DNA from 3 places in the Heyndrickxia sp. FSL W8-0496 genome. Region 2 is predicted to be linked to each of the others. Evidence: a T-box and tRNA genes for the amino acid it is inferred to sense, from the RefSeq annotation. Region 2 holds a T-box; the other regions hold tRNA genes.

What was found. The T-box of region 2 lies ahead of NST63_RS08795 (valine--tRNA ligase). A T-box ahead of a tRNA ligase gene usually reads a tRNA of that ligase, here a tRNA-Val.
Region 1: it encodes a tRNA-Val, which carries the amino acid that the T-box ahead of NST63_RS08795 (valine--tRNA ligase) is inferred to sense. The anticodon was not compared.
Region 3: it encodes a tRNA-Val, which carries the amino acid that the T-box ahead of NST63_RS08795 (valine--tRNA ligase) is inferred to sense. The anticodon was not compared.

The regions. Positions count from the first base shown of each region.
Region 1 covers NZ_JBBOXX010000001.1:840,596-850,480, forward strand. The annotation lists gene NST63_RS04380 (GerAB/ArcD/ProY family transporter) at 1-758, opposite strand, end outside; gene NST63_RS04385 (heme biosynthesis protein HemY) at 1,013-1,315, opposite strand; rRNA gene NST63_RS04390 (16S ribosomal RNA) at 1,890-3,442, shown strand; rRNA gene NST63_RS04395 (23S ribosomal RNA) at 3,875-6,857, shown strand; rRNA gene rrf (5S ribosomal RNA) at 6,928-7,044, shown strand; tRNA gene NST63_RS04405 (tRNA-Glu) at 7,104-7,178, shown strand; tRNA gene NST63_RS04410 (tRNA-Val) at 7,199-7,274, shown strand; tRNA gene NST63_RS04415 (tRNA-Thr) at 7,430-7,505, shown strand; tRNA gene NST63_RS04420 (tRNA-Lys) at 7,679-7,751, shown strand; tRNA gene NST63_RS04425 (tRNA-Gly) at 7,792-7,866, shown strand; tRNA gene NST63_RS04430 (tRNA-Leu) at 7,876-7,961, shown strand; tRNA gene NST63_RS04435 (tRNA-Arg) at 8,046-8,122, shown strand; tRNA gene NST63_RS04440 (tRNA-Ala) at 8,143-8,215, shown strand; tRNA gene NST63_RS04445 (tRNA-Ser) at 8,221-8,313, shown strand; tRNA gene NST63_RS04450 (tRNA-Asp) at 8,336-8,412, shown strand; tRNA gene NST63_RS04455 (tRNA-Phe) at 8,482-8,557, shown strand; tRNA gene NST63_RS04460 (tRNA-His) at 8,565-8,640, shown strand; tRNA gene NST63_RS04465 (tRNA-Gln) at 8,658-8,732, shown strand; tRNA gene NST63_RS04470 (tRNA-Cys) at 8,742-8,815, shown strand; tRNA gene NST63_RS04475 (tRNA-Gly) at 8,827-8,900, shown strand; tRNA gene NST63_RS04480 (tRNA-Ile) at 8,914-8,987, shown strand; tRNA gene NST63_RS04485 (tRNA-Asn) at 9,009-9,083, shown strand; tRNA gene NST63_RS04490 (tRNA-Arg) at 9,090-9,163, shown strand; gene NST63_RS04495 (FAD-binding dehydrogenase) at 9,434-9,885, shown strand, end outside.
Region 2 covers NZ_JBBOXX010000001.1:1,745,148-1,755,032, reverse strand. The annotation lists gene NST63_RS08815 (hypothetical protein) at 1-480, opposite strand, end outside; gene NST63_RS08810 (prepilin peptidase) at 612-1,367, opposite strand; gene NST63_RS08805 (sensor domain-containing diguanylate cyclase) at 1,469-3,175, opposite strand; gene NST63_RS08800 (bifunctional folylpolyglutamate synthase/dihydrofolate synthase) at 3,262-4,563, opposite strand; gene NST63_RS08795 (valine--tRNA ligase) at 4,647-7,292, opposite strand; T-box leader at 7,348-7,615, opposite strand; gene NST63_RS08790 (hypothetical protein) at 7,789-7,980, shown strand; gene ysxE (spore coat protein YsxE) at 8,045-9,061, opposite strand; gene spoVID (stage VI sporulation protein D) at 9,170-9,885, opposite strand, start outside.
Region 3 covers NZ_JBBOXX010000001.1:1,475,873-1,485,757, forward strand. The annotation lists gene NST63_RS07295 (MgtC/SapB family protein) at 1-319, opposite strand, end outside; gene NST63_RS07300 (DMT family transporter) at 419-1,333, shown strand; gene NST63_RS07305 (hypothetical protein) at 1,400-1,573, opposite strand; rRNA gene NST63_RS07310 (16S ribosomal RNA) at 1,896-3,448, shown strand; rRNA gene NST63_RS07315 (23S ribosomal RNA) at 3,635-6,592, shown strand; rRNA gene rrf (5S ribosomal RNA) at 6,667-6,783, shown strand; tRNA gene NST63_RS07325 (tRNA-Val) at 6,790-6,865, shown strand; tRNA gene NST63_RS07330 (tRNA-Thr) at 7,021-7,096, shown strand; tRNA gene NST63_RS07335 (tRNA-Lys) at 7,270-7,345, shown strand; tRNA gene NST63_RS07340 (tRNA-Leu) at 7,407-7,488, shown strand; tRNA gene NST63_RS07345 (tRNA-Gly) at 7,504-7,578, shown strand; tRNA gene NST63_RS07350 (tRNA-Leu) at 7,589-7,674, shown strand; tRNA gene NST63_RS07355 (tRNA-Arg) at 7,733-7,809, shown strand; tRNA gene NST63_RS07360 (tRNA-Pro) at 7,814-7,890, shown strand; tRNA gene NST63_RS07365 (tRNA-Ala) at 7,901-7,976, shown strand; tRNA gene NST63_RS07370 (tRNA-Met) at 8,001-8,077, shown strand; tRNA gene NST63_RS07375 (tRNA-Ile) at 8,082-8,158, shown strand; tRNA gene NST63_RS07380 (tRNA-Ser) at 8,168-8,260, shown strand; tRNA gene NST63_RS07385 (tRNA-Met) at 8,430-8,503, shown strand; tRNA gene NST63_RS07390 (tRNA-Asp) at 8,533-8,609, shown strand; tRNA gene NST63_RS07395 (tRNA-Phe) at 8,621-8,696, shown strand; tRNA gene NST63_RS07400 (tRNA-Gly) at 8,832-8,905, shown strand; tRNA gene NST63_RS07405 (tRNA-Ile) at 8,916-8,992, shown strand; tRNA gene NST63_RS07410 (tRNA-Asn) at 9,011-9,085, shown strand; tRNA gene NST63_RS07415 (tRNA-Ser) at 9,093-9,180, shown strand; tRNA gene NST63_RS07420 (tRNA-Glu) at 9,188-9,259, shown strand; gene NST63_RS07425 (1,4-dihydroxy-2-naphthoate polyprenyltransferase) at 9,770-9,885, opposite strand, start outside.

The sequences.
Region 1 (9,885 bases), 900 kb from region 2:
AATGAAGCCCAAATATATTTTAGTAGTTGCGCTTCGTTATAATAGGCGAAAGAAAGAATCGCTGTATATAAAAATAATAGAAGCGATGTCGTTAGTGCGAGAAACGCCCATTTTTTCGATTTATTATGATCTTTAATAAAAGGACTGTAGATTAGAAAGGATTCAAAGCCAATATAGGTGAGTGACATTTGATGACCTGCAAGAATAATTTCCTTTACTGAATGATCGAATAATGGCAAAAAATTGCGGAAATTCGCGTACGGAAGTGTAAAACCAAACAGTATAATTAAATAGGATGGAAGTACGACACTAAAAAACATCATGCCTACTACTGTTCTAAAACCGCCATACACGATATACACACACAGTGACAAATAGATTAAGGTAAAAATAAACACATTTAAATCATCGAAAATCCATACTTGAATGATTTCGGTATACGACCGTAAGATGGTTGTCGTATATAGTATAAAATAGAAAACAAAAAGAAGATTACAAGCACCACCTAACCATTTCCCAAATACAAATTGATGGGTTCCCGCCAGATCTGTTTCTCCAAAAGCTAAAATTTTATAAATGATCCACATAACTATCATGGTCATAATCCCTGCAAAAATAACGGACATCCATGAATCATAACCAGCGATTTTTGCAATGGCTCTTTGAAATCCTAATATCCCAATTCCGAATTGCATGCCATGTATCGTAAAAAACACAAGTGAAGGCGATACTTTACGATTTTCTGGAACAGTCTGCATTTTAAGTCCCCCAATAATAATTGGAAATAACGAGTTAGGTATATGTCCTTTTCCGAATAAACATCAAATATAAAAGACATTATTCCACTCAAATAGCCATTCATTTTTTCCACATAGTGATAATATCTCCAAAAATAATAAAAAAAAACAAAGGGACGGTTCTTTTGCTTCCTTCAATTAATAGGAAACAAGAGAACCGTCCTTTTGTTTATGTTTAAATAGACCCTACTCTAATCCGCCTTGCTTTTCTTATTTTAGTGACCAACATGTCCTTTGGTAGGATTAGTTATTTCGAACCCTTCCTCTGGTACATAGAAAAATTGAATCCAAACTCCGTCGAGAAATTCTTCGTCTCTTTTATCTAACAGAATTTTAATTCCTTTATCTGTTTCAACAATTTCGTCATGTTCAGTTGGATGATCAAATTGTAGTGCATAGTGCGCGTGATTTCCATGATTCTCTGTAATTATCACGCGAATCATTTTTCCTTCAGATTCTTCATCATTTAGCATCTTATTAAGAATCTTTGCTGCGTTGCGATTAATTTTTACTTTCATAAATGAGTACCTCAATTCACTTTTCTTAATGTAGGGATTAAAAGTGTAGCTCCCTTTTATTTGATAACAGTCTACCACAAATATAGGAAAGATAAACGAAAGGAGCTTATCATTGATTTTGAGCACTGTATTAATTGATGGGAAAGGTTTAGTACATATAATAAGCATATGTAGAATTGTTGGGCAACTTTGCTTTTCTTCTTTATAATTCTCTAATATATTTATTTTGACAAAGTTCTATGTAAACTAGGGGATTATATATCTTTTTAAAATTGATATCAGTTATTATGAATAAATATGTTGACTTTTAAATAATAATATCTTAATATAATAAAGTCTTCTTTAAAGACGGTTAGCAAGTCAAATAAAACGATAAAAAAGTGTTGACAAACATTCTGATTTCTAGTAAAATTTATAAATGTCGCTGTTGCGATATTGAAAAAATAATTAAAAAAAGTTATTGACACTTTAAATATGTGATGTTATAATATAAAACGTCGCAAAAATAGTTCTTTGAAAACTAAACAAACAAAAACGTCAATGAATTACTTTTATAAGAGCTATATCAAACATCTTTTTGGAGAGTTTGATCCTGGCTCAGGACGAACGCTGGCGGCGTGCCTAATACATGCAAGTCGAGCGAATCTGATGGGAGCTTGCTCCCTGATGATTAGCGGCGGACGGGTGAGTAACACGTGGGTAACCTGCCTGTAAGACTGGGATAACTCCGGGAAACCGGGGCTAATACCGGATAACTTTTTTCTTCGCATGAGGGAGAATTGAAAGATGGCCTCGGCTATCACTTACAGATGGACCCGCGGCGCATTAGCTAGTTGGTGAGGTAACGGCTCACCAAGGCGACGATGCGTAGCCGACTTGAGAGGGTGATCGGCCACACTGGGACTGAGACACGGCCCAGACTCCTACGGGAGGCAGCAGTAGGGAATCTTCCGCAATGGACGAAAGTCTGACGGAGCAACGCCGCGTGAGTGATGAAGGTTTTCGGATCGTAAAACTCTGTTGTTAGGGAAGAACAAGTATCGTTCGAATAGGGCGGTACCTTGACGGTACCTAACCAGAAAGCCACGGCTAACTACGTGCCAGCAGCCGCGGTAATACGTAGGTGGCAAGCGTTGTCCGGAATTATTGGGCGTAAAGCGCGCGCAGGCGGTTTCTTAAGTCTGATGTGAAATCTTGCGGCTCAACCGCAAGCGGCCATTGGAAACTGGGAGACTTGAGTGCAGAAGAGGAGAGTGGAATTCCACGTGTAGCGGTGAAATGCGTAGAGATGTGGAGGAACACCAGTGGCGAAGGCGACTCTCTGGTCTGTAACTGACGCTGAGGCGCGAAAGCGTGGGGAGCGAACAGGATTAGATACCCTGGTAGTCCACGCCGTAAACGATGAGTGCTAAGTGTTAGAGGGTTTCCGCCCTTTAGTGCTGCAGCTAACGCATTAAGCACTCCGCCTGGGGAGTACGGCCGCAAGGCTGAAACTCAAAGGAATTGACGGGGGCCCGCACAAGCGGTGGAGCATGTGGTTTAATTCGAAGCAACGCGAAGAACCTTACCAGGTCTTGACATCCTCTTGACCTCCCTAGAGATAGGGATTTCCCTTCGGGGACAGGAGTGACAGGTGGTGCATGGTTGTCGTCAGCTCGTGTCGTGAGATGTTGGGTTAAGTCCCGCAACGAGCGCAACCCTTGACCTTAGTTGCCAGCATTCAGTTGGGCACTCTAAGGTGACTGCCGGTGACAAACCGGAGGAAGGTGGGGATGACGTCAAATCATCATGCCCCTTATGACCTGGGCTACACACGTGCTACAATGGATGGTACAAAGGGCTGCAAGACCGCGAGGTTTAGCCAATCCCATAAAACCATTCTCAGTTCGGATTGTAGGCTGCAACTCGCCTACATGAAGCCGGAATCGCTAGTAATCGCGGATCAGCATGCCGCGGTGAATACGTTCCCGGGCCTTGTACACACCGCCCGTCACACCACGAGAGTTTGTAACACCCGAAGTCGGTGAGGTAACCTTTTGGAGCCAGCCGCCGAAGGTGGGACAGATGATTGGGGTGAAGTCGTAACAAGGTAGCCGTATCGGAAGGTGCGGCTGGATCACCTCCTTTCTAAGGAATATGGAAAAGCGGAGGCGACTGTTCAGTCCCTGCAAAAAATGTTCTTCCGACGAAAAGTCGATAGACTTTGAAGGAGGAAGGTTATTTTTCTGCGAGGGACTAGGAGCCGGAGCTAGATATGGAAAACCACTTACGTGGTTAAGACGTTTTCTGTTTGTTTAGTTTTGAGAGAATTATCTCTCACTTGATATTATTTTCATATCATTAAATATTAATTGCTCCTGCAGCAATGCATATTCGAGGATGATTAGGTTCACCTCGGAGCAAGGCAGCACGAAGCGAACGCTCTGATGATTAATCATGATGTGATTGAAATCAGTAGCCTTGTTCTTTGAAAACTAGATATATAAGAAGTAACCAAGTAATAACCGAGAATCGCCACTTTATGGATGAATCCATTAAGTAGTTTTAAATAACCTTTTAGGTTAAGTTAGTAAGGGCGCACGGTGAATGCCTTGGCACTAGGAGCCGATGAAGGACGGGACTAACACCGATATGCTTCGGGGAGCTGTAAGCGAGCTTTGATCCGGAGATTTCCGAATGGGGGAACCCACTGCCCGTAATGGGGTAGTATCCTTACTTGAATACATAGAGTAAGGAAGGCAGACCCGGGGAACTGAAACATCTAAGTACCCGGAGGAAGAGAAAGCAATTGCGATTTCCTGAGTAGCGGCGAGCGAAACGGAAGAAGCCCAAACCAAGAGGCTTGCCTCTTGGGGTTGTAGGACACTCTATACGGAGTTACAAAGGAACGGAGTAAATGAAGAGGTCTGGAAAGGCCCGTCAAAGAAGGTAACAACCCTGTAGTTGAAACTTCGTTCCCTCCAGAGTGGATCCTGAGTACGGCGGGACACGTGAAATCCCGTCGGAAGCAGGGAGGACCATCTCCCAAGGCTAAATACTCCCTAGTGACCGATAGTGAACCAGTACCGTGAGGGAAAGGTGAAAAGCACCCCGGAAGGGGAGTGAAAGAGAACCTGAAACCGTGTGCCTACAAGTAGTTAGAGCCCTGTGCGTATTTTCCTTTGGAAAAACGCCGGGTGATAGCGTGCCTTTTGTAGAATGAACCGGCGAGTTACGATTTCATGCAAGGTTAAGCTGAAGAGGCGGAGCCGCAGCGAAAGCGAGTCTGAATAGGGCGATTAAGTATGAGGTCGTAGACCCGAAACCAGGTGATCTACCCATGTCCAGGGTGAAGGTAAGGTAACACTTACTGGAGGCCCGAACCCACGCACGTTGAAAAGTGCGGGGATGAGGTGTGGGTAGCGGAGAAATTCCAATCGAACTTGGAGATAGCTGGTTCTCTCCGAAATAGCTTTAGGGCTAGCCTTAAGGTAAGAGTCTTGGAGGTAGAGCACTGTTTGGACTAGGGGCCCTCATCGGGTTACCGAATTCAGACAAACTCCGAATGCCAATGACTTATCCTTAGGAGTCAGACTGCGAGTGATAAGATCCGTAGTCAAGAGGGAAACAGCCCAGACCACCAGCTAAGGTCCCAAAGTATACGTTAAGTGGAAAAGGATGTGGAGTTGCTTAGACAACCAGGATGTTGGCTTAGAAGCAGCCACCATTTAAAGAGTGCGTAATAGCTCACTGGTCGAGTGACTCTGCGCCGAAAATGTACCGGGGCTAAACGTATCACCGAAGCTGTGGATGGACACCAATGCATCTTTTCCTTCGGAAAAATGCTGGATGTCCGTGGTAGGAGAGCGTTCTAAGGGCTGCGAAGCTAGACCGTAAGGACTGGTGGAGCGCTTAGAAGTGAGAATGCCGGTATGAGTAGCGAAAGAAGGGTGAGAATCCCTTCCACCGAATGCCTAAGGTTTCCTGAGGAAGGCTCGTCCGCTCAGGGTTAGTCGGGACCTAAGCCGAGGCCGAAAGGCGTAGGCGATGGACAACAGGTTGATATTCCTGTACCACCTCTTCACCGTTTGAACGATGGGGGGACGCAGGAGGATAGGGTAAGCGCACTGCTGGAATAGTGCGTCCAAGCAGTTAGAGGGGTGACGAGGCAAATCCCGTCACCAGATACCTTGAGCTGTGATGGCGAGGGAAATTTAGTACCGAAGTTCCTGATTCCACACTGCCTAGAAAATCCTCTAGTGAGGTGAAAGGTGCCCGTACCGCAAACCGACACAGGTAGGCGAGGAGAGAATCCTAAGGTGAGCGAGAGAACTCTCGTTAAGGAACTCGGCAAAATGACCCCGTAACTTCGGGAGAAGGGGTGCTCTGTTAGGGTGCAAGCCCGAGAGAGCCGCAGTGAATAGGCCCAGGCGACTGTTTAGCAAAAACACAGGTCTCTGCGAAGCCGTAAGGCGAAGTATAGGGGCTGACGCCTGCCCGGTGCTGGAAGGTTAAGAGGAGAGGTTAGTCGCAAGACGAAGCTTTGAATTGAAGCCCCAGTAAACGGCGGCCGTAACTATAACGGTCCTAAGGTAGCGAAATTCCTTGTCAGGTAAGTTCTGACCCGCACGAAAGGCGCAACGATCTGGGCACTGTCTCAACGAGAGACTCGGTGAAATTATAGTACCTGTGAAGATGCAGGTTACCCGCGACAGGACGGAAAGACCCCGTGGAGCTTTACTGCAGCTTGATATTGAATTTTGGTACAGCTTGTACAGGATAGGTAGGAGCCTTTGAAACCGGAGCGCCAGCTTCGGTGGAGGCATCGGTGGGATACTACCCTGGCTGTATTGAAATTCTAACCCGCACCCCTGAATCGGGGTGGGAGACAGTGTCAGGCAGGCAGTTTGACTGGGGCGGTCGCCTCCTAAAAGGTAACGGAGGCGCCCAAAGGTTCCCTCAGAATGGTTGGAAATCATTCGCAGAGTGTAAAGGCACAAGGGAGCTTGACTGCGAGACCTACAAGTCGAGCAGGGACGAAAGTCGGGCTTAGTGATCCGGTGGTTCCGCATGGAAGGGCCATCGCTCAACGGATAAAAGCTACCCCGGGGATAACAGGCTTATCTCCCCCAAGAGTCCACATCGACGGGGAGGTTTGGCACCTCGATGTCGGCTCATCGCATCCTGGGGCTGTAGTCGGTCCCAAGGGTTGGGCTGTTCGCCCATTAAAGCGGTACGCGAGCTGGGTTCAGAACGTCGTGAGACAGTTCGGTCCCTATCCGTCGTGGGCGTAGGAAATTTGAGAGGAGCTGTCCTTAGTACGAGAGGACCGGGATGGACGCACCGCTGGTGTACCAGTTGTCTTGCCAAAGGCATCGCTGGGTAGCTATGTGCGGAAGGGATAAGTGCTGAAAGCATCTAAGCATGAAGCCCCCCTCAAGATGAGATTTCCCTTAGTTTATCTAAATAAGATCCCTGAAAGATGATCAGGTTGATAGGTTCGAGGTGGAAGTGTGGCGACACATGGAGCTGACGAATACTAATAGATCGAAGACTTATCCTAATTTGATTTAAGGTTATTACACTTCTTAATATATCTAGTTTTGAGGGAATAAACCCTTAACAAAATATAGTCTGGTAACTATGGCAAGAAGGTCACACCCGTTCCCATCCCGAACACGGAAGTTAAGCTTCTTAGCGCCGATGGTAGTTGGGGGCTCTCCCCCTGCAAGAGTAGGACGTTGCCAGGCTACGCCCCTAAGGTGGGGCTATTATTTTGCTTCACTATATTAACAAAATATTCCTATGTGGCCCGTTGGTCAAGCGGTTAAGACACCGCCCTTTCACGGCGGTAACACGGGTTCGAATCCCGTACGGGTCACCATTTTATATATTATACATATTGGAGGATTAGCTCAGCTGGGAGAGCACCTGCCTTACAAGCAGGGGGTCGGCGGTTCGATCCCGTCATTCTCCACCATATATAATAACGGCCTAGCTCAATTGGTAGAGCACGACCGAATAAACGACTTTGAAATACATCAGCGTACGGCTTGAGCTGCTGCTTGAATAAGCAAACTGAAAGCTGGACGACCATAGCACCTAAACCTCTGTTAGGGGATAATATTTATAAATGCCGGCCTAGCTCAATTGGTAGAGCAACTGACTTGTAATCAGTAGGTTGGGGGTTCAAGTCCTCTGGCCGGCACCACTCAGGTCATTACGAGCCATTAGCTCAGTTGGTAGAGCACGATCGAGTACGCTACGAAGAGTAACATCAGCGTACCAATCGAGATACAGCTTGAATAATCTTGCTGAGATTGGGACGTCGTAGATGCATTTATATTTGAAGTACATGCTTACACTATTAATTATATTCATTACGAGCCATTAGCTCAGTTGGTAGAGCATCTGACTTTTAATCAGAGGGTCGAAGGTTCGAGTCCTTCATGGCTCATTTATATTCGCAAGGTTTTGAATTAACAAAGGTACTTTTTGCGGAAGTAGTTCAGTGGTAGAACACCACCTTGCCAAGGTGGGGGTCGCGGGTTCGAATCCCGTCTTCCGCTCCAAATACCCTTGCCGGGGTGGCGGAACTGGCAGACGCACAGGACTTAAAATCCTGCGGTAGGTGACTACCGTACCGGTTCGATTCCGGTCCTCGGCACTAGAAATTTTTACGAAGTAAAAGATTTAAGGATTTTTGCAAAGCAAAATATCCTTCCATAAAATATCTTACGATATAATGTATGCGCCCGTAGCTCAATTGGATAGAGCGTTTGACTACGGATCAAAAGGTTAGGGGTTCGACTCCTCTCGGGCGCGCCATTTAAAACCAAACATTATATGGGGCCTTAGCTCAGCTGGGAGAGCGCCTGCTTTGCACGCAGGAGGTCAGCGGTTCGATCCCGCTAGGCTCCACTTTCGGAGGAATACCCAAGTCTGGCTGAAGGGATCGGTCTTGAAAACCGACAGGCGGGTTACACCGCGCGGGGGTTCGAATCCCTCTTCCTCCGCCATTAATATATATTAATAATAAATGGTCCGGTAGTTCAGTTGGTTAGAATGCCTGCCTGTCACGCAGGAGGTCGCGGGTTCGAGTCCCGTCCGGACCGCCATTTATATTAAAATAAAAGTTGATAAAGATGGCGAATATAAAATAATATATAGATAAAGATATAATATATGGCTCGGTAGCTCAGTCGGTAGAGCAATGGACTGAAAATCCATGTGTCGGCGGTTCGATTCCGTCCCGAGCCACCATTTTATGGCGGATGTGGCGAAGTGGTTAACGCATCGGATTGTGGTTCCGACATTCGTGGGTTCGATTCCCATCATCCGCCCCATTTTAATTACTATTTTTTGGGCTATAGCCAAGTGGTAAGGCAACGGACTTTGACTCCGTCACTCGTTGGTTCGAATCCAGCTAGCCCAGCCATCTTTTTAAGGCAGCATAGCCAAGTGGTAAGGCAGAGGTCTGCAAAACCTTTATCACCGGTTCAAATCCGGTTGCTGCCTCCAATAATAAAGATGCGGGTGTAGTTTAGTGGTAAAACTACAGCCTTCCAAGCTGTTGTCGTGAGTTCGATTCTCATCACCCGCTCCAAAAAATACATAAAGGGCCTATAGCTCAGCTGGTTAGAGCGCACGCCTGATAAGCGTGAGGTCGATGGTTCGAGTCCATTTAGGCCCACTATTTTTTATATTTACGTATTCCGCAGTAGCTCAGTGGTAGAGCTATCGGCTGTTAACCGATCGGTCGTAGGTTCGAATCCTACCTGCGGAGCCAATTTATGCGCCTTTAGCTCAGCAGGATAGAGCAACAGCCTTCTAAGCTGTGGGTCAGAGGTTCGAATCCTCTAAGGCGCGTATAGAAAGCTCATTCTTTAAAGAATGAGCTTTTTTTATTTTCTTCAATATGTTATTCCTATTCTCAGTATGAGTAAACAATCAGTTATTTAATGTACTGTTTTTCTTTAATGATGAGGTACTTCTGTATTTCTGTTCTATTTTGGTTGTCTACTTACAATTCTTTACTAGTTCAAATACTTTATAGTAAAAAAATTAACAAAATAAATTTCGGAATATTCAATTATATGATAGATTCAAATAAAGTGGAAATGGAGTGGAGGAGTATCTATGGAATTCGATGTTATTGTCGTTGGGGCTGGACTTTCAGGATTGGTGGCAACTGCAGAGATTGCAGATACGGGAAAAAAGGTCCTGTTACTTGATCAGGAACCAGAAGCATCATTTGGCGGGCAAGCTTGGTGGTCATTTGGAGGTCTATTTCTAGTTGATTCTCCTGAACAGCGAAGGCTAGGTATAAAGGATTCAAAAGAATTAGCATGGCAGGACTGGTTAGGTACGGCAGGCTTTGATCGCGAAAATGATGAGGATTATTGGGCTAGAAGATGGGCTGAAGCTTATGTGGAGTTTGCCTCTGGAGAGAAGCGTCAATGGTTATATGATATGGGTGTCCGTTTCTTTCCTGTTGTAGGCTGGGCAGAACGTGGTGGTTATTTAGCAGAAGGTCATGGAAATTCAGTCCCTCGTTTCCACATTGTATGGGGAACAGGACCAGGGATTGT
Region 2 (9,885 bases):
ACCTTGGACAAAAGAAGATGTTAGGGTTGGAATTTGAACCGTCGAAGATATTCCATTATTAGATGGCGCTTGATTGGTATCAGTCTGTTTAGAAACATTTGCTTGTCCTGATGAATTCGTTTGATAAATAACTATTTTCAACATAAATATCCCAATAATGACACCAATAGTTACTGCAGTGATTACTGAAATCAAAAGTGCTGATAGGTGTTGATTCCCTGATTTTCTTTTGAATTTATTTTTAAAACTAGATTTGGAATGAATGTTTGGATAATGGATTTTTTTAAACTCATTGACTTCGTTTTCATCTATTTCAGGAAGCACCCAATCAAACGAATCCTCTTCTGAAGCGTTTTCCGCACCTGCAGCTGTTTCCTTCTTCGCTACTTTCCAATCATGGATTTCCATTTCCTCTTTAAATGGACGTTCTTCTCCATTTATTTTAATTTTGATCCTAGGATTTTGATTCTGCTTGTCCATTTTTGTCTCCCTTCCGTGCGCATATTTGTTATATGCTACCACATGGATAAAAAAAAAGAACAAGACTTTTGTCGTCTTGCCTGTGAAGGATTTCGTCAAATTTTTCAATAGGAGATGATTACACAATACATTCATAGTAGTACACCAAAATACCAAGAAATAATTACATTTCCGTAAAAAAGAGAAATAATCGATGCTAAGCTAATAAAGGGGCCAAATGGAATCGGTTTTCTTTTTTTATATTTTCCAACAATAATGATAAAAATCCCGTAGAGGGCACCGAGGATCGTGGCTAAAATAAATGTCAACAAAGATAGCTTTGTACCCAGTATTAATCCGATAACAAAAAAAAGTTTAACATCTCCCCCACCCATTGCACCCTTGCTAATAATAGCAATGAACAATAATAAAGAAAAACCAATTATTGCACCTACAATGAAATCCCACCATGGGTTTGTGGGATAAAATATTCTTAAGAAGATAAATACACTGCAGAAAAATAACAATATTCTATCAGGTATAAGCATATAAATAATATCTGTTACCGTAATAATGATCATTAATGATATAAATAGTAGAACAAATAGTAAATCAATATCCCATCCAATTTTCATATAAGAATAAGCAAATAAGGCTCCAGTCAATATTTCCGTTATAGGATACAATACTGACAATTTGGATTTACACTGCTTACACTTTCCATTTAATAAGAGGAATGATAGTAAAGGAATTAATTCGAACCAGCGTAATTGGTGTTTACAACTCGGACAATGTGATCTCGGAAAAAATATTGATTGATTAACTGGGACTCTTAATCCAATCACATTAAAAAATGATCCAAATACAAGACCTAATATGAAAAAATATACGATCATCAAACTATCCATATGAGTAAAATACTCCTTAAGTTATAATAGTTTATCTAAGTCTATTATATTGTTTGATTGGATAAAATATCTACAAAAACAAATATTTCTAAATCTTATTATTACTTCACGTATTCCGCTACACGATTTTTCCCCTCACGCTTGGCTCCAATATATAAGGCTCGATCTGCATGGCGAATTAGGGCAAGGGCATCATCTGCATCATTTGGTGCTGAAGCTACTCCAATACTGACAGTTATATCCACACTTTCATATTTTTCATCAAAGTCTAAAAAATTTTGTGTACTAAATGGGCGATTAGCAATAGTTAAACGAACGATTTCCGCTAACCGTAATGCTGATTTCTTATTTGTATCTGGTAGAAGAATAACAAATTCTTCTCCTCCATACCTAGCTACAGTTCCTCTATTTCCTATTAAACTACGAATTCTTTTTGCCATTTGAACAAGGATCTCATTTCCGCTTTGATGGCCATATGTATCATTAATCTTCTTAAAATAATCTATATCTAACATGATGATAGATAATTCTTTTCGGTCACCTTTTTTCAGTAATTCAAATTCACGCGTAAGAAGATCATCAAAATATCGATAATTATATAATTTTGTTAATGAACAATGTTCACTTATATTTTTTGTTTTTTCATAATGTCTAGCATTTGATATCGCTACGCCAAAATAAGAACATAAAATATCTAACATTGACGTTTGATATTTTTCATATTGCTTCTTTCGTGTAGAGGCTAAAAATAATATCCCCTCTACTTTTTTTTCTCTAAAAATCGGAACACAAATAATACTTTCCGCACCTTTAGGCATATATCCTTTTGCATCCTTCTCCCATTCAGATTTTTCATGGTAGAAAACGGCTTTTCTTGTTCCCCATACCATTCCACTAATCCCTTCATTCTTTTCAATTGGTGGAATACTATTTAATTGTTGCTCTCCTTTTTCTACTCCTCTAAGAAGAACAAGTTTATCGTTTTTTACGTCTAAAATATAGGCATAATCTACCGGTAACATTTGCGATATTTTTTGAATAAATACATCTAGTACTTCATTGACCTGCAATCTCTCTGTCAATTGATGTCCTATTTCTGCGGCGCGCTGTAAATAATCATTAATTCTTTCTGATGAATTATACATTCTTAACACATAACCAAAACTAAGGAAGGGGATCCCAATTAAAAGAAATGCAACATAGCTAATCTCTTCAAATAAATAATATAATGCAAGACCAAGTGGAAGAATCATAACTAATGTACAGAAATCCCAAATCATATCTTTAGCAAATAATTTTGCTTTCTTTTTTAACATTATTTTCGACCAGTATAAAAGGATTTGATTTAAGATAAAAAGAACAATTTGATATACAAATAATGGAATAATTAATTCTTGAATGGAAAAATACCCAACTTTGCCTCCAAGTGCATAAAATACAGCTCCACTAAAAAGTGAAATAACAAAAAACATGATTGAATTAATAAAATAACGATAACTATCATCTTTTCCTATCTTTAATGAAAACATCAGCATAAGGATGGAAAATTGCATAAAAATAATCTCATATATTAAACCATGTAAAAGAAAGGCTACTAACGTTACCCATTGTACTAAAAATATCGGAGTATCATTAATAATGATGGGGAAATAGGCAACTACGCCTACTAAAACTAAAAAGACTAAAATTAAAAGTGGGTTCATGGGTACAGAGGGGAAAAAACGGTAAGCTATATATATACCAGCAGGTAAAATTAGCAACCATGAGATGATTAGAAGCTTAGTTGGTTTAATAGCTTGATTACTCATTCTTGCCCCTCCCGAACTAGTTAATAAGTCTCAATTTTATAAAATATTCTACCAAATTATAGTTAAATTGTCATTATATTTTCTCATTAATCCTTGTAGTTATTTTCTTTAATGATTATTCTTAAGTAGGGTTTCACTTCACTAATAAAGTATAATGAACCTGAAATGATTAGTACCTCATCACGCGTTAAAGTCATATAGACATTTTCAATTAATTCGCGCCAATTACTATTTACCTTAGCATTAGGAATAGGATATATTGACAAAAATTCCTCCGCTTCTGTTATTCTCGGTGAGTCGAATTGGGTAAAATATATTTTCGAATCAATACTTGCTAATGTTTTTAACATAGGCTTTAACTCTTTATCACGTAGGGCAGCAAAGACGATATGTCTTCTTTTATTCGGGAAATGTTCCTCTATGGTCTGGACAAGTGATAATACTCCTTCTGGATTATGAGCGCCATCCAGGATTACCACAGGCTTTTCACTGACCATCTCCATTCTTCCCGGCCAAAACGCTTTTTTTAACCCTTCTCTTATTACATGTTCAGGTATTTTCAAAAAATCAGCTGCAGTGATTGCTAATGACGCGTTTTCAACCTGGTGATATCCAAGCATTGAAATTTCGATATTTTTATAAAATGATACAGCTGAATGGTAGGAAAATTGTTCACCTTTTTTCAATGTTTTCACTTCATCTATCGCGAAATCTTTCCCACCTACCAAGAGCTTGGCTCCTAACAGTTTTGACTTTTCAATAAAGACGTTTAAAGCCTCTTCCTGCTTAGCCCCAGTTATAATTGGTGTATCTTTTTTTATGATTCCTGCTTTTTCAGTAGCAATTTCCTCAACCGTATTACCAAGAATATTCATATGATCCATTCCAATATTTGTAATAATGCTCATGATTGGAACTAGTATATTGGTTGAGTCTAATCTACCACCAAGTCCTACTTCAAAGATGTTAATATCCATTGGATTCATATTAGCAAAGTAATATATAGCCATCGCGGTAATCACTTCAAATTCTGTCATTGTTCCTAGTTCTGTTGTTTCAATCTCTTCGACTATAGGTTTGATGACGTTCACCAGCTGAATAATCTCTTCATCCTTTATTGGGGCACCATTTACACTTATACGCTCGTTAAACGTTTCAATGTAAGGTGAAGTAAATGTTCCGACCTTATAGCCCGCTTCATTTAAGATCGAACGAAGATAAGTAACCGTCGAGCCTTTTCCGTTTGTTCCTCCAATATGGATGACCTTTAATTTTTTTTCAGGAGATCCTAATTTTTCCATCATCCATTGCATTCGTTCTAAACCAGGTTTAATACCAAATCTTAATCTTGAATTAATCCAATGAATGGCTTCATCATACGTTTTCATTACGATTCCCTCTTTTTTCTACTGATGTAATAATAAAGAGGCTGCCTGTTTTTTTAGACAGCCTCTCACGGTTGATAATAACATTAATTTTGCTTTAATTCTTCTATTCTTGCTTTAACAGCTGCTTGTTTTTCTAAATAATCTTTTTCCTTTGCTCGTTCCTCTTCAACGACCTGAGCTGGAGCTTTGCTTGTGAATTTTTCATTACCTAGTTTCTTTTGTACTCTATCTACTTCTTTAGACCATTTATCTAATTCTTTTTCCAAACGTGCTATTTCTTCATCAATATTAATCAAACCTTCAAGAGGAAGGAATAGTTCAACTCCTGTTACAACAGCAGTCATCGCTTTTGCTGGTGTATCCATTTCAATATCCATGATTAATTCTTCCGGATTACAGAAACGTTCAATATAGGACTGATTCTTTGTTAAAACGCTTAGTACTTGTTCATCCTTTGCCTTAAGTAATAGTTTAATCTTTTTACTTAATGGTGTATTTACTTCTGCACGAATATTACGTACCGAACGAATGATTTCAACTAATAATTTCATTTCACCCGCTGCGGCCTCATCATGTAAATCATTGTTTTTCGTAGGCCAATTTGCTACCGTAATCGATTCACCTTGATGAGGTAGATTTTGCCAAATTTCTTCTGTAATAAATGGCATAAATGGATGTAAAAGACGCATCGTGTTATCTAAAACATACGCTAAAATAGAACGAGTTGTTTTCTTAGCAGTCTCGTCTTCCCCATAAAGTGGTAATTTAGCCATTTCAATATACCAATCACAGAAATCATCCCAAATGAAGTTATATAAAGCTCGACCCACTTCCCCAAACTCATACTTATCGGCAAGTTTAGTTACTGTTTCGATGGTTTCATTTAAACGAGTTAAAATCCATTTATCTGCAACTGATTTTTCACCATTTAAATCAATTTCATCAAAAGTTAATCCATTCATATTCATTAAGGCAAAGCGTGAGGCATTCCAAATTTTATTGGCAAAATTCCAAATGGATTCAACCTTTTCCATACTGAACCTTAAATCTTGACCTGGTGAGCTGCCTGTCGATAAGAAATACCGCAGTGAATCTGCCCCATATTTATCGATAACATCCATTGGATCAACGCCATTTCCAAGAGATTTACTCATCTTTCGACCTTGTTCATCACGAACAAGACCATGAATTAATACATCTTTAAATGGTATTTCGCCAGTAAATTCTTTCGCTTGAAAAATCATTCTAGCTACCCAGAAGAAAATAATATCGTAACCAGTTACTAATGCATTCGTTGGGTAATAACGTAGAAAATCTTTTGCCTCAGTATCGGGCCAACCCATAGTCGAGAATGGCCACAGTGCTGAACTAAACCATGTATCTAATACATCTGAATCTTGCTCCCAGTTATCAATATCAGTTGGTGGATTTGTATCAACATAGATTTCACCTGTTTCCTTATGATACCAAGCTGGAATTCGATGACCCCACCAAAGCTGGCGCGAAATACACCAATCACGAATGTTTTCCATCCATCGTAAATACGTATTTTCAAATCTTTCAGGTACAAAGTGAACTTTTGATTCGGATTTTTGTAATTCAACTGCTGCATCTGCTAATGGCTGCATCTTAACGAACCATTGTGTTGACAAATATGGTTCAACAACAGCACCACTACGTTCAGAATGTCCAACAGAATGCATATGATCTTCTATTTTAAAGAGTACATTTTCTGCCTGTAAATCTTTAACGATTTGTTTACGACATTCAAAACGGTCCATGCCTACATATTTACCTGCTTTTTCATTCATGGTTCCGTCTTCATTCATAACTAATATACGTTCTAAATTATGGCGGTTTCCAATTTCAAAGTCATTAGGATCATGTGCTGGAGTGATCTTAACTGCACCTGAACCAAATTCCATATCTACATAATCATCACCAACAATCGGTATTTCACGGCCTGTTATTGGTAAAATAACCGTTTTTCCGATTAAATGTTTATAACGATCATCATTCGGATGAACAGCTACAGCTGTATCTCCTAGCATGGTTTCCGGACGTGTTGTTGCAATCTCAATATGCCCTGAACCATCTGCTAATGGATAACGCATATGATAAAAAGCACCCTGTATATCTTTATATATTACTTCAATATCAGATAATGCTGTTTTGGTTGCAGGGTCCCAGTTAATAATATACTCCCCACGATAAATAAGTCCCTTTTTATAAAGAGTAACAAACACCTTTTTAACTGCATCTGATAATCCTTCATCTAGAGTAAATCTTTCGCGGGAATAATCTAAACCTAACCCAATCTTAGCCCATTGCTTGCGAATAAAAGCTGCATACTCCTCTTTCCATTTCCAAGTTTCTTCTACAAATTTTTCTCTTCCGAGATCATACTTTGATATACCATTTTCTCTTAATTTCGCCTCAACTTTAGCTTGTGTAGCGATTCCTGCGTGATCCATTCCTGGTAGCCATAATACATCATAGCCCTGCATTCTCTTCATTCTTGTTAGGATATCTTGTAATGTTGTATCCCATGCATGACCAAGATGCAATTTCCCCGTCACATTTGGAGGTGGAATAACGATTGTATACGGTTCCTTATTTGGATCGTCTGCTGCCTCAAAGAATTTTCCTTTTAGCCACCATTCATAGCGGTCCTTTTCTATGGCATTCGGATCATATTTGGTTGACATTTGTAATTCATTTGTTTCCATTTCTTTCTCCTCACTTTCAGTAAAGGGTACCAAAAAAATAAAAAACTCCCATCGTCAAAAGGACGAAGGGAGCGATTTTCGCGGTACCACCTTTTTTCACAGAAACAGCATTAATAGAACTATTTCTGGCACTTATGTAAGATAACGGCTCTTCGCCGGCTTCCATTACTCCGCTATGTTTCACAGAAGCTACTCATGGGTGACTTTTCCAATGTTCTCTCTTAGGAAATCTTTCAGCTATTGATTTCCCTCTCTGAAGAAGTATAATAAATACCTCTGATAAAGTAGTATCCCATTGTACTTTTCCCAATCACTGCATTTACATTTTGATTTATTTTTATTTATTATACTATCTAATTAATAGTCATCTCGTCAATTATTATTGCCCATTTTTTTAAAAAAATTCATGGATAATCATTCAATTTACACTCTGACACAGATTCGCCTATTAATCATACATTATTACTAAGGGGATCGATAAGAGGAAGGTGAAAGAATGAAAAAAAAATTTAATCAATATACATTACAGTCTTGGATGAAAACATTCAAAGGCATATGTAAACAACTAATTATTCCTTTTACTATCTTTCAAGCTATTCGAACCATTTTATTACCCACTGCATTTGATGTTTTGTTATTAGCAATATTTATTTTAATTGCCTTTGCATTTCAAAACGAATGGATCTAGATATTTGCTAAAAACAAATATGGGTTGGGGTGGTAAAATAACAATATAGACCCATCCTTAATAGCTAGGAAGGGTCTGTCTTTTGTTTATCTATTTCATTCATTCGCATAACCACATATTCTGTATTTTTTAATAGCCAATATTTTCTTTGAAGTTGTTTAACAAACTCCCATTCATTCTTTTTTGTTTTCTTCAAATAATATTCCTCAACTATTTGATGAATCGGACCTGGATATGCTAAATAGCCAAGAAATAAGTATTTTTCATCCTCTCGAAATGGAAAATGCGATAAATATGTGTTTAGCCAATCCACACACTCATCCATACGCTTCGGAAATGTATTTAATGTTCTAGCTAAGAATGGTAATAAATCATGTATTGGGGACAAGATATTTGATTGTTCAAAGTTAGAAAAATATCCATAGCCCCTCTCATCGTATAAAAAATGCTCTGTAGAAATTTTCCCATGAACAACGACAGTTCTTCCCTTTTCCTGATCCTTTGAAACCTCATACCATTTTTCAAGTTGCTCTTTTGAATATTTTGCAGCTCGAAAGATATCCTGATAGAATGTACAAAACATTAATTCAAATGGTGACATATACCACTTCTGTTCACTACGTTCTAAAAATTCTTCAAAAAACTCGGTTTCCCTTTCCCATTGCCAAACAGTTTGATCATAATGCTCTTTACGTTGTTCTTTAGAAAGTTGGATGTCCTTAACTGATAAAGTATGAAGCCTAGCCAACTCCCTAAACATTTTTTGATGTTTTTCATTTCTATCTTCTTTCTCTTCATTTGGTAGCCAAGGCATTAAGTAATATAAATCATTTTTATGGAGAACCCCATATCTCCCATCCATTGTAGGATAAATTGGCACAATCCGATTATATCCACGATGGTATAGCATTTGAACATTTTTTACAAAATCTGTACCCTTTTGTGGAGAGATTCTTTTTAAAGCAAAAACTCCTTCATTCGTAATAACTTTAAAGCTTTTTCCATATTTCTCGTAAAAATTAACATTTAAACCATATTGTTTAATAATCGTGTGAATATCTGTTTTTTTCGTCTTAGCCATCCTTTCACCTGCTTAACCCCTACGTATTGCCATTTTCATCATCTGAGAACATTTACATATAATCAACAACAGCGATTCACTAGGCTAGGAGTAAGAGCTAGACTTTAATTATTTTTTTGTAGCACTTACATATGAAGGAATATAGAGAACCTGCCCTTCATATACGTCTTGATTAATTTCTAAATGATTCATTCTTAATATTTGTTGAACACTAATCTCATATTTATTAGCTAAATAATCGAGGGTCTCCCCATTTTGAACGATAACCACTTTTAGCTTCGCTGCTTTATCATCTGCTTTCCTAGCAAAAAAATCAGCTAATGAAATAGATTCGTACTTCCCAAATTTCTTCTTTTTCTTTGTTTTACTTTGATCTTCTTCTTCAGGAGATTCATATTCTTCCTCTGCCTCTGACTGGGCAGATGGAGAGGATTCAATCTCATTGGTATCCTCATAATGTGCAGAGGATTCATTTCTGTGATCTCCAGAAACTTGAAGAAATTCCTCTTCTGATTCATTTACTATTCCTAGATTTAAAATAGGCTCTTCCTCTTTATTTTCTATCATTTCTTCATGATTTTCTGGTTCTTTCCTTGCTTCAATGACAAACGGTTGAAATAATTCTTCATCAACTTTAAAATCTACAAACTCTTCTTCGTTATTTTCCTCTTTTTCCTCCTCCTCAGGTTGTGGTTTTACTGGTAGTCCTCGTTCTAAATGGTATTCAGGTATTGATTCACTTTCTGTTTCAAACAATACAGGATCAACATTAACAGACTCTTCTGTATTATCTTCGGATTCGGTTTCCGAAACTTGTTTATTTA
Region 3 (9,885 bases), 270 kb from region 2:
TCATTGCCGCAGTAGTTAGGCCGGTGATATTGTCGTTTCCTTTTTTTAAGATTACTCCAGCACCTAGAAAACCGATTCCTGATACAATTTGTGCAGCAAGTCGTAATGGATCCATCTGGATAGGAACTCCATTTGAGTGAGGAAATTGATAAGCAGACTGAATCGAAACAATGGTCAAAAGGCAACTAATAATTGAGATTACAAGACTAGTTTTTAATCCTAACGGTTTCCTTTTTAATTCTCTCTCTAAACCAATTATTAATCCAAGTATTGCTGAGATACCTAGCTTAATGAATACATCTATATTTATAACTTCCATTAAATCCCCCTTTTCCCCTATAAAAAAATCAATGCTAGAAAATATTAATAAGACAATATAAAATAGTGAGTATATTTTATCATATTGAAGGAGAATTGTATGAACAGTCCAAAAATAAACCCTTATTTTATTTTAGTTGTAGGGGTGATCACCGTCTCCGCATCAGCTATACTAGTAAAACTATGTACTTCTGATTCAGGAGTAATAGCATTTTATCGTCTATTCTTTTCGGTTATCATCATGTTACCGATATTCCTAATGAAAAATATAAAGGAATTGAAAGGGATAACTAAGCGGGATTGGATCTTTTCAATAATTTCAGGAGTATGTTTAGCATTCCATTTTATTCTATGGTTTGAATCATTAAACTACACTTCAGTTGCTAGTTCGACTGTATTAGTTACATTACAGCCATTATTTGCATTTATAGGAACCTTCTTCTTCTTCAAAGAATCATTTTCTTTAAAAGCAATTTTGTGTGGTATTTGTGCTGTCGTAGGGAGCGTAATAATTAGCTGGGGAGATTTCACTGTTAGTGGAATGGCTTTGTTTGGTGACCTCTTGGCATTCTTGGCATGTATACTTGTAACAGCATATTTACTGTTTGGCCAAAATGTACGTCAGAGGCTGTCGCTAATGACCTATACATTTATTGTTTATGCAATCAGTTCAATCGTCCTAATTATTTATGTTTTGTTTGCAGGAGAATCATTACTACCTACTAAACAAACTGATTGGATTTATTTTATACTATTAGCGATTTTACCAACGCTATTAGGTCATAGTCTTTTTAATTGGGTTGTTAAATGGTTGAGTACATCTATTATTTCGATGGCTATTTTATTTGAACCTATCGGTGCTTCTATTCTAGCGTACTTTATTTTACAAGAGAAAATTTTGTGGACTCAGATAATGGGTGGTGCAGTCATTATAATAAGTATTTCTTTATTTATTATCGATGAGAAAAAAAGTAAAGCAAAAGCTTTAGATAAACATGCACTTCATGCACAATAGATTTGTTAAAAGGGATTATGAAATTACTATTATAATCCCTTTTTTTATAAAGCTTTGAAATAAATTTTATCGAATAAAAAGATAGGTTAAACCGGAAAAAATAAATGCCATGATCATTGAAAGTAGAAATGTAGTTCCTCGTGGAGCATGATGATTAGTTCGTTTTAATTCACTAATGAAAGAGTAAATGAATAAATAGATAGCCATTGAAAAAGAAAGCAATAATCCTAAAATATTCACACATTTACACCTTCCTTAATTTTTATGATTTTGATAAAATATATTTATTAATTGTACAAAGTATGTTTATGTTTTTATAAATTTAAATTTATAAAAATGTATTGCAATGATATTCTATCCATGTTATATTATTATTCGTCCGATACAGAAGAATAAAAAATCTCATTTAATACGTAAAAAAAGATGTTGACAGTGAATCGGATGGATGATAGAATATAAAAGTCGTCTTTTTGGAAAAAAGACTGATGATTGATCTTTGAAAACTGAACAAAACGAAACGTCAATGAATTACTTTTATTTATAAAGAGCTATATCAAACATCTTTTTGGAGAGTTTGATCCTGGCTCAGGACGAACGCTGGCGGCGTGCCTAATACATGCAAGTCGAGCGAATCTGATGGGAGCTTGCTCCCTGATGATTAGCGGCGGACGGGTGAGTAACACGTGGGTAACCTGCCTGTAAGACTGGGATAACTCCGGGAAACCGGGGCTAATACCGGATAACTTTTTCCTTCGCATGAAGGAGAATTGAAAGATGGCTCCGGCTATCACTTACAGATGGACCCGCGGCGCATTAGCTAGTTGGTGAGGTAACGGCTCACCAAGGCGACGATGCGTAGCCGACTTGAGAGGGTGATCGGCCACACTGGGACTGAGACACGGCCCAGACTCCTACGGGAGGCAGCAGTAGGGAATCTTCCGCAATGGACGAAAGTCTGACGGAGCAACGCCGCGTGAGTGATGAAGGTTTTCGGATCGTAAAACTCTGTTGTTAGGGAAGAACAAGTATCGTTCGAATAGGGCGGTACCTTGACGGTACCTAACCAGAAAGCCACGGCTAACTACGTGCCAGCAGCCGCGGTAATACGTAGGTGGCAAGCGTTGTCCGGAATTATTGGGCGTAAAGCGCGCGCAGGCGGTTTCTTAAGTCTGATGTGAAATCTTGCGGCTCAACCGCAAGCGGCCATTGGAAACTGGGAGACTTGAGTGCAGAAGAGGAGAGTGGAATTCCACGTGTAGCGGTGAAATGCGTAGAGATGTGGAGGAACACCAGTGGCGAAGGCGACTCTCTGGTCTGTAACTGACGCTGAGGCGCGAAAGCGTGGGGAGCGAACAGGATTAGATACCCTGGTAGTCCACGCCGTAAACGATGAGTGCTAAGTGTTAGAGGGTTTCCGCCCTTTAGTGCTGCAGCTAACGCATTAAGCACTCCGCCTGGGGAGTACGGCCGCAAGGCTGAAACTCAAAGGAATTGACGGGGGCCCGCACAAGCGGTGGAGCATGTGGTTTAATTCGAAGCAACGCGAAGAACCTTACCAGGTCTTGACATCCTCTTGACCTCCCTAGAGATAGGGATTTCCCTTCGGGGACAGGAGTGACAGGTGGTGCATGGTTGTCGTCAGCTCGTGTCGTGAGATGTTGGGTTAAGTCCCGCAACGAGCGCAACCCTTGACCTTAGTTGCCAGCATTTAGTTGGGCACTCTAAGGTGACTGCCGGTGACAAACCGGAGGAAGGTGGGGATGACGTCAAATCATCATGCCCCTTATGACCTGGGCTACACACGTGCTACAATGGATGGTACAAAGGGCTGCAAGACCGCGAGGTTTAGCCAATCCCATAAAACCATTCTCAGTTCGGATTGTAGGCTGCAACTCGCCTACATGAAGCCGGAATCGCTAGTAATCGCGGATCAGCATGCCGCGGTGAATACGTTCCCGGGCCTTGTACACACCGCCCGTCACACCACGAGAGTTTGTAACACCCGAAGTCGGTGAGGTAACCTTTTGGAGCCAGCCGCCGAAGGTGGGACAGATGATTGGGGTGAAGTCGTAACAAGGTAGCCGTATCGGAAGGTGCGGCTGGATCACCTCCTTTCTAAGGAATATGGAAAACCACTTACGTGGTTCAGACGTCTTCTGTTTTGTTCAGTTTTGAAAGGTTAATCCTTTCAATAGATATGTTTGTTCTTTGAAAACTAGATAATATAAGAAGTAACCAAGTAATAACCGAGAATCGCCACTTTATGGATGAATCCATTAAGTAGTTTTAAATAACCTTTTAGGTTAAGTTAGTAAGGGCGCACGGTGAATGCCTTGGCACTAGGAGCCGATGAAGGACGGGACTAACACCGATATGCTTCGGGGAGCTGTAAGCGAGCTTTGATCCGGAGATTTCCGAATGGGGGAACCCACTGCCCGTAATGGGGTAGTATCCTTACTTGAATACATAGAGTAAGGAAGGCAGACCCGGGGAACTGAAACATCTAAGTACCCGGAGGAAGAGAAAGCAATTGCGATTTCCTGAGTAGCGGCGAGCGAAACGGAAGAAGCCCAAACCAAGAGGCTTGCCTCTTGGGGTTGTAGGACACTCTATACGGAGTTACAAAGGAACGGAGTAGATGAAGAGGTCTGGAAAGGCCCGTCAAAGAAGGTAACAACCCTGTAGTTGAAACTTCGTTCCCTCCAGAGTGGATCCTGAGTACGGCGGGACACGTGAAATCCCGTCGGAAGCAGGGAGGACCATCTCCCAAGGCTAAATACTCCCTAGTGACCGATAGTGAACCAGTACCGTGAGGGAAAGGTGAAAAGCACCCCGGAAGGGGAGTGAAAGAGAACCTGAAACCGTGTGCCTACAAGTAGTTAGAGCCCTGTGCGTATTTTCCTTTGGAAAAACGCCGGGTGATAGCGTGCCTTTTGTAGAATGAACCGGCGAGTTACGATTTCATGCAAGGTTAAGCTGAAGAGGCGGAGCCGCAGCGAAAGCGAGTCTGAATAGGGCGATTAAGTATGAGGTCGTAGACCCGAAACCAGGTGATCTACCCATGTCCAGGGTGAAGGTAAGGTAACACTTACTGGAGGCCCGAACCCACGCACGTTGAAAAGTGCGGGGATGAGGTGTGGGTAGCGGAGAAATTCCAATCGAACTTGGAGATAGCTGGTTCTCTCCGAAATAGCTTTAGGGCTAGCCTTAAGGTAAGAGTCTTGGAGGTAGAGCACTGTTTGGACTAGGGGCCCTCATCGGGTTACCGAATTCAGACAAACTCCGAATGCCAATGACTTATCCTTAGGAGTCAGACTGCGAGTGATAAGATCCGTAGTCAAGAGGGAAACAGCCCAGACCACCAGCTAAGGTCCCAAAGTATACGTTAAGTGGAAAAGGATGTGGAGTTGCTTAGACAACCAGGATGTTGGCTTAGAAGCAGCCACCATTTAAAGAGTGCGTAATAGCTCACTGGTCGAGTGACTCTGCGCCGAAAATGTACCGGGGCTAAACGTATCACCGAAGCTGTGGATGGACACCGTCAGGTGTCCGTGGTAGGAGAGCGTTCTAAGGGCTGCGAAGCTAGACCGTAAGGACTGGTGGAGCGCTTAGAAGTGAGAATGCCGGTATGAGTAGCGAAAGAAGGGTGAGAATCCCTTCCACCGAATGCCTAAGGTTTCCTGAGGAAGGCTCGTCCGCTCAGGGTTAGTCGGGACCTAAGCCGAGGCCGAAAGGCGTAGGCGATGGACAACAGGTTGATATTCCTGTACCACCTCTTCACCGTTTGAACGATGGGGGGACGCAGGAGGATAGGGTAAGCGCACTGCTGGAATAGTGCGTCCAAGCAGTTAGAGGGGTGACGAGGCAAATCCCGTCACCAGATACCTTGAGCTGTGATGGCGAGGGAAATTTAGTACCGAAGTTCCTGATTCCACACTGCCTAGAAAATCCTCTAGTGAGGTGAAAGGTGCCCGTACCGCAAACCGACACAGGTAGGCGAGGAGAGAATCCTAAGGTGAGCGAGAGAACTCTCGTTAAGGAACTCGGCAAAATGACCCCGTAACTTCGGGAGAAGGGGTGCTCTGTTAGGGTGCAAGCCCGAGAGAGCCGCAGTGAATAGGCCCAGGCGACTGTTTAGCAAAAACACAGGTCTCTGCGAAGCCGTAAGGCGAAGTATAGGGGCTGACGCCTGCCCGGTGCTGGAAGGTTAAGAGGAGAGGTTAGTCGCAAGACGAAGCTTTGAATTGAAGCCCCAGTAAACGGCGGCCGTAACTATAACGGTCCTAAGGTAGCGAAATTCCTTGTCAGGTAAGTTCTGACCCGCACGAAAGGCGCAACGATCTGGGCACTGTCTCAACGAGAGACTCGGTGAAATTATAGTACCTGTGAAGATGCAGGTTACCCGCGACAGGACGGAAAGACCCCGTGGAGCTTTACTGCAGCTTGATATTGAATTTTGGTACAGCTTGTACAGGATAGGTAGGAGCCTTTGAAGCCGGAGCGCCAGCTTCGGTGGAGGCATCGGTGGGATACTACCCTGGCTGTATTGAAATTCTAACCCGCACCCCTGAATCGGGGTGGGAGACAGTGTCAGGCAGGCAGTTTGACTGGGGCGGTCGCCTCCTAAAAGGTAACGGAGGCGCCCAAAGGTTCCCTCAGAATGGTTGGAAATCATTCGCAGAGTGTAAAGGCACAAGGGAGCTTGACTGCGAGACCTACAAGTCGAGCAGGGACGAAAGTCGGGCTTAGTGATCCGGTGGTTCCGCATGGAAGGGCCATCGCTCAACGGATAAAAGCTACCCCGGGGATAACAGGCTTATCTCCCCCAAGAGTCCACATCGACGGGGAGGTTTGGCACCTCGATGTCGGCTCATCGCATCCTGGGGCTGTAGTCGGTCCCAAGGGTTGGGCTGTTCGCCCATTAAAGCGGTACGCGAGCTGGGTTCAGAACGTCGTGAGACAGTTCGGTCCCTATCCGTCGTGGGCGTAGGAAATTTGAGAGGAGCTGTCCTTAGTACGAGAGGACCGGGATGGACGCACCGCTGGTGTACCAGTTGTCTTGCCAAAGGCATCGCTGGGTAGCTATGTGCGGAAGGGATAAGTGCTGAAAGCATCTAAGCATGAAGCCCCCCTCAAGATGAGATTTCCCTTAGTTTATCTAAATAAGATCCCTGAAAGATGATCAGGTTGATAGGTTCGAGGTGGAAGTGTGGCGACACATGGAGCTGACGAATACTAATAGATCGAAGACTTAACCAAATAGATTTGAGGTTATGAACCGTTACTTCTTTATATATCTAGTTTTGAGGGAATAAACCCTTAACAAAATATAGTCTGGTAACTATGGCAAGAAGGTCACACCCGTTCGCATCCCGAACACGGAAGTTAAGCTTCTTAGCGCCGATGGTAGTTGGGGGCTCTCCCCCTGCAAGAGTAGGACGTTGCCAGGCATTTACGGAGGATTAGCTCAGCTGGGAGAGCACCTGCCTTACAAGCAGGGGGTCGGCGGTTCGATCCCGTCATCCTCCACCATATATAATGCCGGCCTAGCTCAATTGGTAGAGCACGACCGAATAAACTACTTTGAAATACATCAGCGTACAGCTTGAGCTGCTGCTTGAATAAGCAAACTGAAAGCTGGACGACTATTATAACTAATCTCTGTTTGGGGATTATAATATACTAATGCCGGCCTAGCTCAATTGGTAGAGCAACTGACTTGTAATCAGTAGGTTGGGGGTTCAAGTCCTCTGGCCGGCACCACTCAGGTCATTACGAGCCATTAGCTCAGTTGGTAGAGCACGATCGAGTACGCTACGAAGAGTAACATCAGCGTACCAATCGAGATACAGCTTGAATAATCTTGCTGAGATTGGGACGTCGTAGATGCATTTATATTCGAAGTACATGCTTATACTATTAATTATATTCATAAAGAGCCATTAGCTCAGTTGGTAGAGCATCTGACTTTTAATCAGAGGGTCGAAGGTTCGAGTCCTTCATGGCTCACCATTGTTTTTTGTAAGGAAACATAACTTACCTTTTTGTTAAACGAAAAACATTTTTTCATAACGCGGGTGTGGCGGAATTGGCAGACGCACCAGACTTAGGATCTGGCGCCGCAAGGCGTGGGGGTTCGACTCCCTTCACCCGCATTATAAAATAAAGTCGCGGAAGTAGTTCAGTGGTAGAACACCACCTTGCCAAGGTGGGGGTCGCGGGTTCGAATCCCGTCTTCCGCTCCAAACAACCCTTGCCGGGGTGGCGGAACTGGCAGACGCACAGGACTTAAAATCCTGCGGTAGGTGACTACCGTACCGGTTCGATTCCGGTCCTCGGCATTTAGAATTTTTGCGCAGCAAAAGATTCTTCCATAAAATATCTTACGATATAAATCATGCGCCCGTAGCTCAATTGGATAGAGCGTTTGACTACGGATCAAAAGGTTAGGGGTTCGACTCCTCTCGGGCGCGCCATGAACGGGAAGTAGCTCAGCTTGGTAGAGCACATGGTTTGGGACCATGGGGTCGCAGGTTCGAATCCTGTCTTCCCGACCATTATATAATTGGGGCCTTAGCTCAGCTGGGAGAGCGCCTGCTTTGCACGCAGGAGGTCAGCGGTTCGATCCCGCTAGGCTCCACCAATATTTAAAATTAAAATATACTATGGCGGCGTAGCTCAGCTGGCTAGAGCGTACGGTTCATACCCGTGAGGTCGTGGGTTCGATCCCCTCCGCCGCTACCATAGAGGACCTTTAGCTCAGCTGGTTAGAGCAGACGGCTCATAACCGTCCGGTCGTAGGTTCGAGTCCTACAAGGTCCACCATATATAATTGGAGGAATACCCAAGTCTGGCTGAAGGGATCGGTCTTGAAAACCGACAGGCGGGTTACACCGCGCGGGGGTTCGAATCCCTCTTCCTCCGCCATAACTATTTCTTTAAAAGATTTTTTATACTATCGTCGCGGGGTGGAGCAACGAGCGTTACTTCATCGAACAACTACGAGTTGTACCGATTGAGCTGCTACTAGAGTAAGCATATTGAAATCGGGACAGTTGATGATAAGATTGGATTAAAAAATTTATTATACTATCATCGCGGGGTGGAGCAGTCTGGTAGCTCGTCGGGCTCATAACCCGAAGGTCGCAGGTTCAAATCCTGCCTCCGCAATCATTTTCAAGTAAACTTGAAAGAAATTTGGTCCGGTAGTTCAGTTGGTTAGAATGCCTGCCTGTCACGCAGGAGGTCGCGGGTTCGAGTCCCGTCCGGACCGCCATTTTATAATATGGCTCGGTAGCTCAGTCGGTAGAGCAATGGACTGAAAATCCATGTGTCGGCGGTTCGATTCCGTCCCGAGCCACCATTTTATGTGTTTAAGTGGCTAATAACTACATGTAATCCAATGTTTAGTTGAACATGACGGCTATTCCAAAGTGGTTAAAAATTGGATTGTGGCTCAGACATTTGTGAGGTCGATTCCGATTAGTGGCTCCATCATGCGGGTGTAGTTTAGTGGTAAAACTACAGCCTTCCAAGCTGTTGTCGTGGGTTCGATTCCCATCACCCGCTCCATAATTTTTGTGGGCCTATAGCTCAGCTGGTTAGAGCGCACGCCTGATAAGCGTGAGGTCGATGGTTCGAGTCCATTTAGGCCCACCATAATGATAATTTACTTGTTCCGCAGTAGCTCAGTGGTAGAGCTATCGGCTGTTAACCGATCGGTCGTAGGTTCGAATCCTACCTGCGGAGCCATATAATTGGAGAAGTACTCAAGTGGCTGAAGAGGCGCCCCTGCTAAGGGTGTAGGTCGGGTAACCGGCGCGAGGGTTCAAATCCCTCCTTCTCCGTATTGTCGGCCCGTTGGTCAAGCGGTTAAGACACCGCCCTTTCACGGCGGTAACACGGGTTCGAATCCCGTACGGGTCATTCATTATTAAGAAAAAAGGTAGTTTAAAAGATTTCTAAAATAGAAACTTTTAAACTACCTTTTTTTGTCTAGAGGTAATATTGGTTCTATACTATATGATGTAGGGATTTACACAATTTTAAGACATAAAAAATGCTCGTAATCATTATGTGAGTTTTCAAGAAACCAGTATCAACTATACATAAGAAATTTTAACATGATATTACTTGATTATAAAAAAGTATAGGAGAATAATCAAAGCCCATCTCAACAGGCTTATAAAAAATCCTTTTTCCTGTCTGTCAAAAGCCCATGGGTATACGTATAGCCTTAACAAAAGTGAAATGATTTGAACAATTGGTAGAGACTGTTGAATCAACTGAACGAAAGCTTTGAGCAAAAACTATTATCTTCTTAGAATAAAAGAAAAAGGGGAGAAGTAAAAATAACTTCTCCCACATTTAGCATTGAATCTCATTTTAATGTTATGTTGCTATAAGGAATAGCAAAAAATGAAAAATGGAATTTCACTACTTGATAAGAAATGAAATGAAAAGCCCAATTGTTACTAGTAAACCAAAGAAAGTATTTGTTTGAGCTGTTGCTTTCATCGCAGGAACCATTTGAATAGGTTCTGTCTTTCCTA